Linked DNA regions of Gluconacetobacter diazotrophicus PA1 5. The protein of the gene in region 2 interacts with the protein of the main gene of each other region in a pairwise test. Links are inferred from orthologs where the notes say so. Each region holds a gene or a part of one and is shown on either strand. Other genes may lie near its edges.

Region 1 (3,739 bases), 2.7 Mb from region 2 along the record:
CGCCAGGCGTGCAGGTCCGATATGACGCTATGCGATCGGGGTGACATCCCCAGACCGTCGATCGGGAACGGACAAGACAGAGCAATGACCAAGACCGTCGCGCGGTTCATTCCCCTGATCGTCGCCATTGCCATCCTGTCCTGGGCCAGCGCCTATCCGGTCGTGCGGATCGCCCTGCGCGACCTGCCGCCGATCCCGTTGGCCGCGGCGCGCTATGCCGGGGCGGCGGTGCTCGCCATGGCGTGGCTGGCATGGAAGCGTCCCCCATTGCCCGCCGCACGCGACGTGCCGCGCATCCTGGCCTGCGGCGTGATCGGCATCGCGGTCTATAACGTGCTGTTCAATACCGGCGAGGTCACGGTGTCGGCCGGTGCGTCCAGCCTGCTGATCAGTGCCGCCCCGCTGATCGCGGCCCTGATCGCGGTGGTGACGATGGGCGAACGGCTGTCCCTCTGGGGGTGGACGGGTTCGTTGCTCAGCTTCGCGGGCGTGGTGCTGATTGCCGAGGGGCAGATCGGTGGCGTGTCCTTCGGTTCGGGGGCCACCCTGGTGTTTGGGGCCGCGTTCTGCGGCGCGCTGTATACGACGCTGCAGAAGCGTCTGGTGCTGCGCTACGGCGCGTTGCCCAGCATCAGCTACATCCTGATGGCCGGCGCCCTGTGCCTTTCCCCCTGGCTGCCGCAGGCCCTGACCGTCCTGCCGCACGCGCCCGTCCGCTGCTGGGCGGCGGTGCTGGAACTGGCGGTCTTCCCGGCGGCCATAGGCTATGCGGCCTGGGCCTTCGTCGTCGGCCATATGGGGGCGGCGCGCGGTGCCGCGCTGTTGTATCTGTTACCGCCCGCGACCCTGGTGCTGGCCTTCGTGCTGACCGGCGAAATCCCGAGCCTGCGTACCCTGGCGGGCGGCGCGATCGTCATGGCGGGTGTGGTGGTGACCAATACCTATGGTCATCCACGCCGGCTGGCGCGATAGGGCATTGCCGCATCGGCTTCCATCGTCCGGTGCAGGAAGGTGCCGATGTCATGGCTCAGCACGCCCTGGTACGCCGCGCGGTCGAAGCCCGGCGGGTCCTGCGACGGCGGAAAGTTCGGATGGACCATGTTGGCCGGGAACGGACTGAGGAACGCGAAATGCCCCGCCCCCGCCACGCATCGATAATCCACCTGCGTGGGGTCGGGCACGCCGTCCAGCACGATGCCGGCCTGCGATGGCGGTGTGATCGTGTCATGTTCGGCGCTGCGCATCAGGATGGGGCCGCGCACGGAAGACAGGGCGCCGGGGGCGCGAAACCACAGGGTGGCCGGGGCCAGCAGCACCAGGGCCCGGACCCGATGGTCGTGCTCCACCGCAATGCGATGGGGTGGGCCGCCGGACGGTCCGTCCTGTCGGGTCCAGGGCTGGCCGCCCGCCGCGGCCAGGACGGAATATCCGCCCATCGAATGGCCGATCAGGGCCACGCGGCCGGGTCGCAGGCCTGGGCCGACCAGCGGGTCGGCAAAGGCGGCGGCGATGCTCAGGCAGACATGGCGCGGGCGATTTTCAAGGTTTTTGATCGTGCGGGCCAGCGCATTGTCGTTCAGGCTGTTGCCGGGGTGCCGGGGCATCGCGACGACGAAGCCCATGCCCGCCAGCGCCATCGCCAGGTCGCGATAGACCCAGGGCGACCCGCCATTGCCGTGGGACAGCACCACCAGCGTGCGGTCCCGCCCCGCCACGCCCCCGTCGGTCGCCACGTCCAGACTGTAGGGACCGAAGGAACGGGCGTGCGGCGTATCCCCGGTCGGATAGAGAATAGCCAGTTCGATCACCGCGTCCTGCACGGCGTCGCGCACCGCCAGGCCGCGATATCCGACCGCGCTTCGTGGCTGCATCGTCCCGACATCCTGATACCGCTCCATGCCGATCTTTCCTCCCGCTTCGGATGACCCTCGGCCTGGATACCAAAAAAGGCAGTGATGACACTGCCTTTCCTGATGATCGGATATGGGCGGCGCGTCAGCTATTGCTGCCGAAGGCCGGTCGGGTGGATTCGAACAGGAACCAGGTGCGGCGCTCGGTCTCGTCGATCCAGTTTTCCAGCAGGCTGGCCGTCGCGACATCGTTGCCTTCGTCGCATACGGCATGGACGGCGCGCATGCGGGCCGTCAGGGCCAGGTTGTCCTCGCGCAGTTCGGACAGCATGTCCTCGGGCGTGACATAGATCGCATCGTTGTCCGACACCTTGGTCAGCCGGCTGATTTCCCCCACCGAGTGCAGGGTCGTGCCGCCGATCTTCCGCGCTCGTTCGGCCAGCGGGTCCGTCATGGCGAAGATCTGGCTGCTCTGCTCGTCCAGCAGAAGGTGATAATCGCGGAAATGCCGCCCGCTCATGTGCCAGTGGAAGTTCTTCGTCTTGATATAGAGGGCGAAGACATCCGCCAGGACCGCCTTCAGGCCGGCCGAGATCTTGTGGACGGCGTCGTGCTTCAGGTCCGTCGGTGTTCCCAGATAGGTATGGGCGTGGGCTGTACCGGCTTCGGAAGGTGTCGTCTTGTTTGTCATTACGATCTCCCTGGAACGTATGGTGCCATGCTGAGGTGGACGTCCCGGATGCCCATTACAAGGCGTGGGCGGCAGGCGCATGGGGGATATGCATCAGGGGGCGGTCCGTGTCCCCGGGTCGCGGCATCAGGGCGGTATCCAGGGGACGCCGTGCCGGGCTTCGGCGCCGGGATCATCCGGTCTATGGTGCCGCACCGTTTCCGTTAACCGACACCCAGGCGGGGCCCGCACCATGACGATGACCACGATCAGGATCGCCGAAAGCAGCCAGGACAGGGACGCCTGCTTCCTGATCCGCAAGACCGTCTTCGTCGATGAGCAGCAGGTTCCGCTCGACATGGAGTATGACGAGCATGACGAAACGGCGCTGCACCTCCTGGTCCTGGAGGGGACGCGGCCGGTGGGGACCGCGCGCGTCCTGTTCGGGCCGGATGGAAAGACGGCCAGGAGCGGTCGCGTCGCCATCGATGCGGCCCGGCGCGGGCAGGGGCTGGGCCGGCGCCTGATGATCGCGATCGAGGATGCGTCCGCCTGCCGTGCTGTCGAACGATTCGTCCTGGACGCCCAGGCCGGGGCGCTGCCCTTTTACGAATCCCTGGGATATGTGGCGCAGGGCCCGGAATTCATCGAGGCCGGGATCGTGCACCGTACCATGGGCAAGCAGCGCCAAGGCGACACGTCGCTCGCGATTGAAACCCCCGCCGTGGCATGAAATGACCGGAATCGTTTCGACCTGTTGTATGCCGGTGGCATCAAATGTCAGTTGCCGGTCTGTCCCGGCATTGTCGCGCGCCTGTCCTCTCTGTTAGGGCTCTCGCCTTCCGCGTTGCCATGTCCTTGGGAATTTCATGAATTTCTCCCCCTCCGCCGGTGCCGCCCAGCCGTCCCGCGCGTCGTCCTTCGCGGTCGTGGTCGCCATCGAATTATGGGAACGGTTCGGCTATTACGGCATGCAGGCCGTGCTGCTGCTGTTCATGGTGCAGCATATGGGCCTGGGCGACACGCAGGCCAACCTGCTGATGGGCGCCTTCGCGGCCATGACCTATGCGCTGCCGGTGGTCGGCGGCTGGCTGGGCGATCGGGTGCTGGGGTCGCGCCGGGCGATGCTGCTGGGGGCCGTGGGCATGATGTGCGGCTACGCCACCCTGGCGCTGGCGACGGTGCAGGTGCAGTTCATGACGGTCGCGATGGGAATCAT
Region 2 (4,241 bases):
CCTTCAATGGGGGCTTTGGAGACCTATCTTCCGCAGCCCGCATCGGATTGGCAACGCCGGATCGCCTTCGGCGCGTTTTTACGGACGCTCCATGCCCGCGGGCGAGTGGGTGAAGACTTCGCACCCGTCCTCGGTCACGCCCAGCATGTGTTCGAACTGGGCCGAGAGCGAGCGGTCGCGCGTCACGGCTGTCCAGCCGTCATCCAGCACCTTCACGTCCGGCCGGCCGCCATTGAGCATCGGCTCGATGGTGAAGAACATGCCCGGGCGCAGCACCAGCCCCTGCCCGGGGCGGCCGTAATGCAGCACGTTCGGCGCGGCGTGGAAGGTGCGGCCGATGCCGTGGCCGCAGAAATCGCGAACCACCGAAAACCGGTGCGATTCGGCATAGGTCTGGATCGCGTGCCCGATATCGCCCAGCGTCTTGCCCGGCGCCACCTGGCCGATTCCCAGCATCAGCGCCTTGTAGGTCGCATCGATCAGCTTCTCGGCCTTCCGCGAGACCGGACCCACCGTATACATGCGGCTGGTATCGCCGAACCAGCCGTCCAGGATCACGGTCACGTCGATGTTCAGGATATCGCCGTCCTGCAACTGGCGCTCGCCCGGGATGCCGTGACAGACGACGTGGTTGAGCGAGATGCAGCTCGACTTCGGATAGCCGCGATAGCCCAGCGTGGCGGGCGTCGCCCCGTGATCAAGCATGAAATCATGGATCAGCTTGTCCAGCGCCTCGGTCGTGACCCCGGCGCGGACATGCGGCGCGATCATGTCCAGGGTGCGCGCCGCCAACTGTCCTGCCGCACGCATCCCGGCGAAATCCTCGGCCGTATGCAGAATGACGCGCCGTGCGTCCGTGTCACCGTCCATGTCGATGCCCCCTCGCTCTCCCAGTCCAGCCGCAGAACGGCATCACCAGGGGGGATAAATGCGCGGCGCGCTCCGTCAAGGCAAGGGCGATGGTCCAATGATCCTGTCAACCGAGCCTGCCCGAGGCTGTTTCAAAAGCCCTGATACCGGGCGAGAGCGGCCTTACGGGCCGTGAGCATCGGAGCACAGGAAACGCGCGTCGGATCGCCGGCAGCAGGGTTTTTGAAACAGCCTCAGCCCTGGTTGTGTCCACGACGACGGTGCGCGACATGACCGGCCGCGACCATATGGACATGCGCCGGAACACGGGCGTGCGCATGTCGCGCCACGCCATGGCGGCGGGGGGCCACGGGCGCTTCGGCCACCTGTTCGGGGCCCGCATTGGCCGCCCGCGCGGCCGCGGCCAGCATGATCGCCGCCCGGCCGCGATGCCCGCGCGCCAGCACCAGCGGACGGCGCACGTCCGCCACCCCTTCCTGGCGGAACCCGTCATCCAGGATGCTGGCCATGACGGCGCTGCGCTGCGGGTTGGTCCGCGCGCCCAGCACCACGCCGATCAGGCGCACGTTCTCGCGAATCGCGGACGTGACCAGGTTGCGGCCGGCATCGGTCGTGTATCCGGTCTTCAGCCCGTCCGCCCCCGGATAGATCCGCAGCATCGGGTCGTGGTTGGGCACCTGCCGCCCGTGGAAATAGAAGGCCGGGACCGAGAAATAATGATAATAATCCGGGAATTCGGTGATGATCTGCCGCGTCAGCAGCGCCAGGTCGCGCGCCGATGTCACCTGCTCGTCATTCGGCAGGCCGGACGCGTTGCGGAAGGTGGTCCTGGTCATCCCCAGCGCCCGGGCCTGACGGGTCATCAGGTCGGCGAACCGGCCCTCATCCCCGCCGCCCATCAGTTCGCCCAGGGCGCAGGCCGCGTCGTTGGCCGACTTGGTCACCAGCCCCAGCACCGCCTGTTCGACCGTCAGGTAGCTGCCCGGCATCAGGCCCAGCTTCGACGGTTCCATCGATGCGGAATGGGCCGACACGGGCACCGACTGGTCCAGCGTGATCTGGCCGGCATGCAGGGCCTTGAACGCCAGGTACAGCGTCATAAGTTTGGTCAGGCTGGCGGGAAACCGCTGCAGGTCGGGATTGGATTGCGACAGGATCGCCCCGGTGCGGGCGTCCATGACGATCGAGCTGATCTGGCCGACATACTGGGCATGGGCCCGGGGCACGAAGCCCGCCATGACGGCGGCGCACCCCACCGACAGGGCGAAGGACAGGCGCAGCACCTTCCCGCGCCCCGATGCCGCGACATGACGCAGTCGGGCGAACCATCCCCGCCCGGCGTCCATCCCCCGCCTGTCCGTCCATGAGCCGTCGGCCAACGCCCGTTCCCCCGTCACAGGATCCGCATCATATTCGGCGACTTTATGGTCATTTTCCGGAACCCGTCCAGAGCAAAGAACGATAACCGGAAGAAAATGCAGCTTTTTCGTGGCCATGTCATTCATCCATGCACCCCGGTGCGGTCATGGATGCGCACGCGACAGCCGATTTGATCATCGTTCCGCCGCAAAACATGCTTAATTTCCCTCTCCGCGCTCTTTCAACCCGCCACGCCCATCCAATATGGTAAGACCATGGCTGCTTCATTTCCTCCCGTCCGGCATTCGATGACCGCCCCCCGCGACGCATGGCCACGCGGGCACACGCGGGCCCATGGCGGCAATTCCCCGACGCGACGCGAGGGCGGCAACCAGGACGGACAATCCGACAATCCGGATTCGCCCACCATCGGCGTGGTCGTCAGAACCCGGCCGCAGACGCGCAAGCCCGCGATGTACAAGGTCCTGATGCTGAACGACGACTACACGCCGATGGAATTCGTCGTGCACGTGCTGGAACGCTTCTTCCAGAAGTCGCGGGACGAGGCGACCGACATCATGCTGCATGTCCACAAGCGGGGCGTGGGCGTCTGCGGCGTGTTCACCTACGAGGTCGCGGAGACGAAAGTGACCCAGGTCATGGACCTCGCACGGCAGAACCAGCACCCGCTGCAATGCACCATCGAAAAGGACTAGACGGGGACGGAACGACGCGGCGGCGGACAGTCCATGGGGCCACGCGTCTCCGCGCGCCCCTGCCGTCCCGCCTTCGCGAAACGCGCCCGGAATTTGTTGATCTTTCCGTTGATCTTTCCACTGGCATTCCGACGAAAACACACCAAATATAGTCCTGATTAGCCGACTACCGCCTCCGGGCCCTGGACCGACCCTGGGAAAGGCCCGACCCTGGAAAAGGAGCGTCATGGCATGTTGTCACGCAATCTCGAACAGACGCTTCACCGTGCCCTTACCCTGGCGGGCGAGCGTCGCCACGAATATGCGACACTGGAACACCTGCTGCTGGCCCTGGTCGACGACAGCGACGCCGTCACCGTTTTCCGCGCCTGCGGTGTCGATCTGGACAAGCTGCGGTCGGACCTGACCGAATTCCTCGACAAGGACCTGGCCGGCCTGGCGTCCGACCGGACCGTCGATCCCAAGCCCACGGCCGCGTTCCAGCGCGTGATCCAGCGTGCCGCGATCCATGTCCAGTCCACCGGGCGGGACGAGGTCACGGGATCGAACGTGCTGGTCGCCCTGTTCGCCGAGCGTGAGAGCCATGCCGTCTATTTCCTGCAGTTGCAGGACATGACCCGTCTGGACGCCGTCAATTTCATCTCGCACGGGATCGCCAAGGCCCCCGACCGGTCCACGCGCCGCCCGATCACCGGCAGCGCGCAGGACGGTTCCGAGTCCGAACGCGAGGAGCGCGGCGGCAAGGGCAGCCAGAAGAACCAGGACGCGCTGACCGCCTATTGCACCAACCTGAACCGCAAGGCCGAGGACGGGAAGATCGACCCGCTGATCGGCCGCGACCCGGAAATCGAGCGCACGATCCAGATCCTGTGCCGGCGCACGAAGAACAATCCGCTTTACGTGGGTGATCCGGGCGTGGGCAAGACCGCCATTGCCGAAGGCCTGGCCAAGCGCATCGTCGAGGGCGACGTACCCGAGGTGCTGCTGAAATCCACGATCTATTCGCTGGACATGGGCGCCCTGCTGGCCGGAACCCGCTATCGCGGTGATTTCGAGGAACGGCTGAAGGCCGTCGTCACCGAACTGGACAACAATCCGGGCAGCATCCTGTTCATCGACGAGATCCATACCGTGATCGGCGCGGGCGCGACCTCGGGCGGGGCGATGGATGCGTCCAACCTGCTGAAGCCGGCGCTGGCGGCGGGAACGCTGCGCTGCATCGGGTCCACGACCTACAAGGAATACCGCCAGCATTTCGAGAAGGACCGCGCGCTGGTGCGCCGGTTCCAAAAGATC

What was found. Proteins that work in one complex are often made in the same cells at the same time.
Region 1: the proteins of clpS (region 2) and GDI_RS03935 interact in binary tests that used the Escherichia coli proteins (3 or more experiments, as listed by UniProt). The link is inferred for Gluconacetobacter diazotrophicus PA1 5 from one-to-one orthologs.

Annotation. Positions count from the first base shown.
Region 1 is NC_010125.1:843,451-847,189, forward strand. The notes cover bases 769-3,739. They hold GDI_RS03935 (Dps family protein), read right to left. Parts: upstream 2,542-3,739; coding sequence 1,996-2,541; downstream 769-1,995. Other genes in these bases: GDI_RS03925 (DMT family transporter), read left to right, coding at 769-972; GDI_RS03930 (alpha/beta hydrolase family protein), read right to left, coding at 948-1,898; GDI_RS03940 (GNAT family N-acetyltransferase), read left to right, coding at 2,780-3,253; GDI_RS03945 (peptide MFS transporter), read left to right, coding at 3,390-3,739. Also shown: more of GDI_RS03925, read left to right, coding at 85-768.
Region 2 is NC_010125.1:3,570,177-3,574,417, forward strand. The notes cover bases 1,442-4,241. They hold clpS (ATP-dependent Clp protease adapter ClpS), read left to right. Parts: upstream 1,442-2,537; coding sequence 2,538-2,945; downstream 2,946-4,241. Other genes in these bases: GDI_RS16455 (D-alanyl-D-alanine carboxypeptidase family protein), read right to left, coding at 1,442-2,216; clpA (ATP-dependent Clp protease ATP-binding subunit ClpA), read left to right, coding at 3,177-4,241. Also shown: map (type I methionyl aminopeptidase), read right to left, coding at 79-870; more of GDI_RS16455, read right to left, coding at 1,104-1,441. UniProt on the Escherichia coli protein: Involved in the modulation of the specificity of the ClpAP-mediated ATP-dependent protein degradation.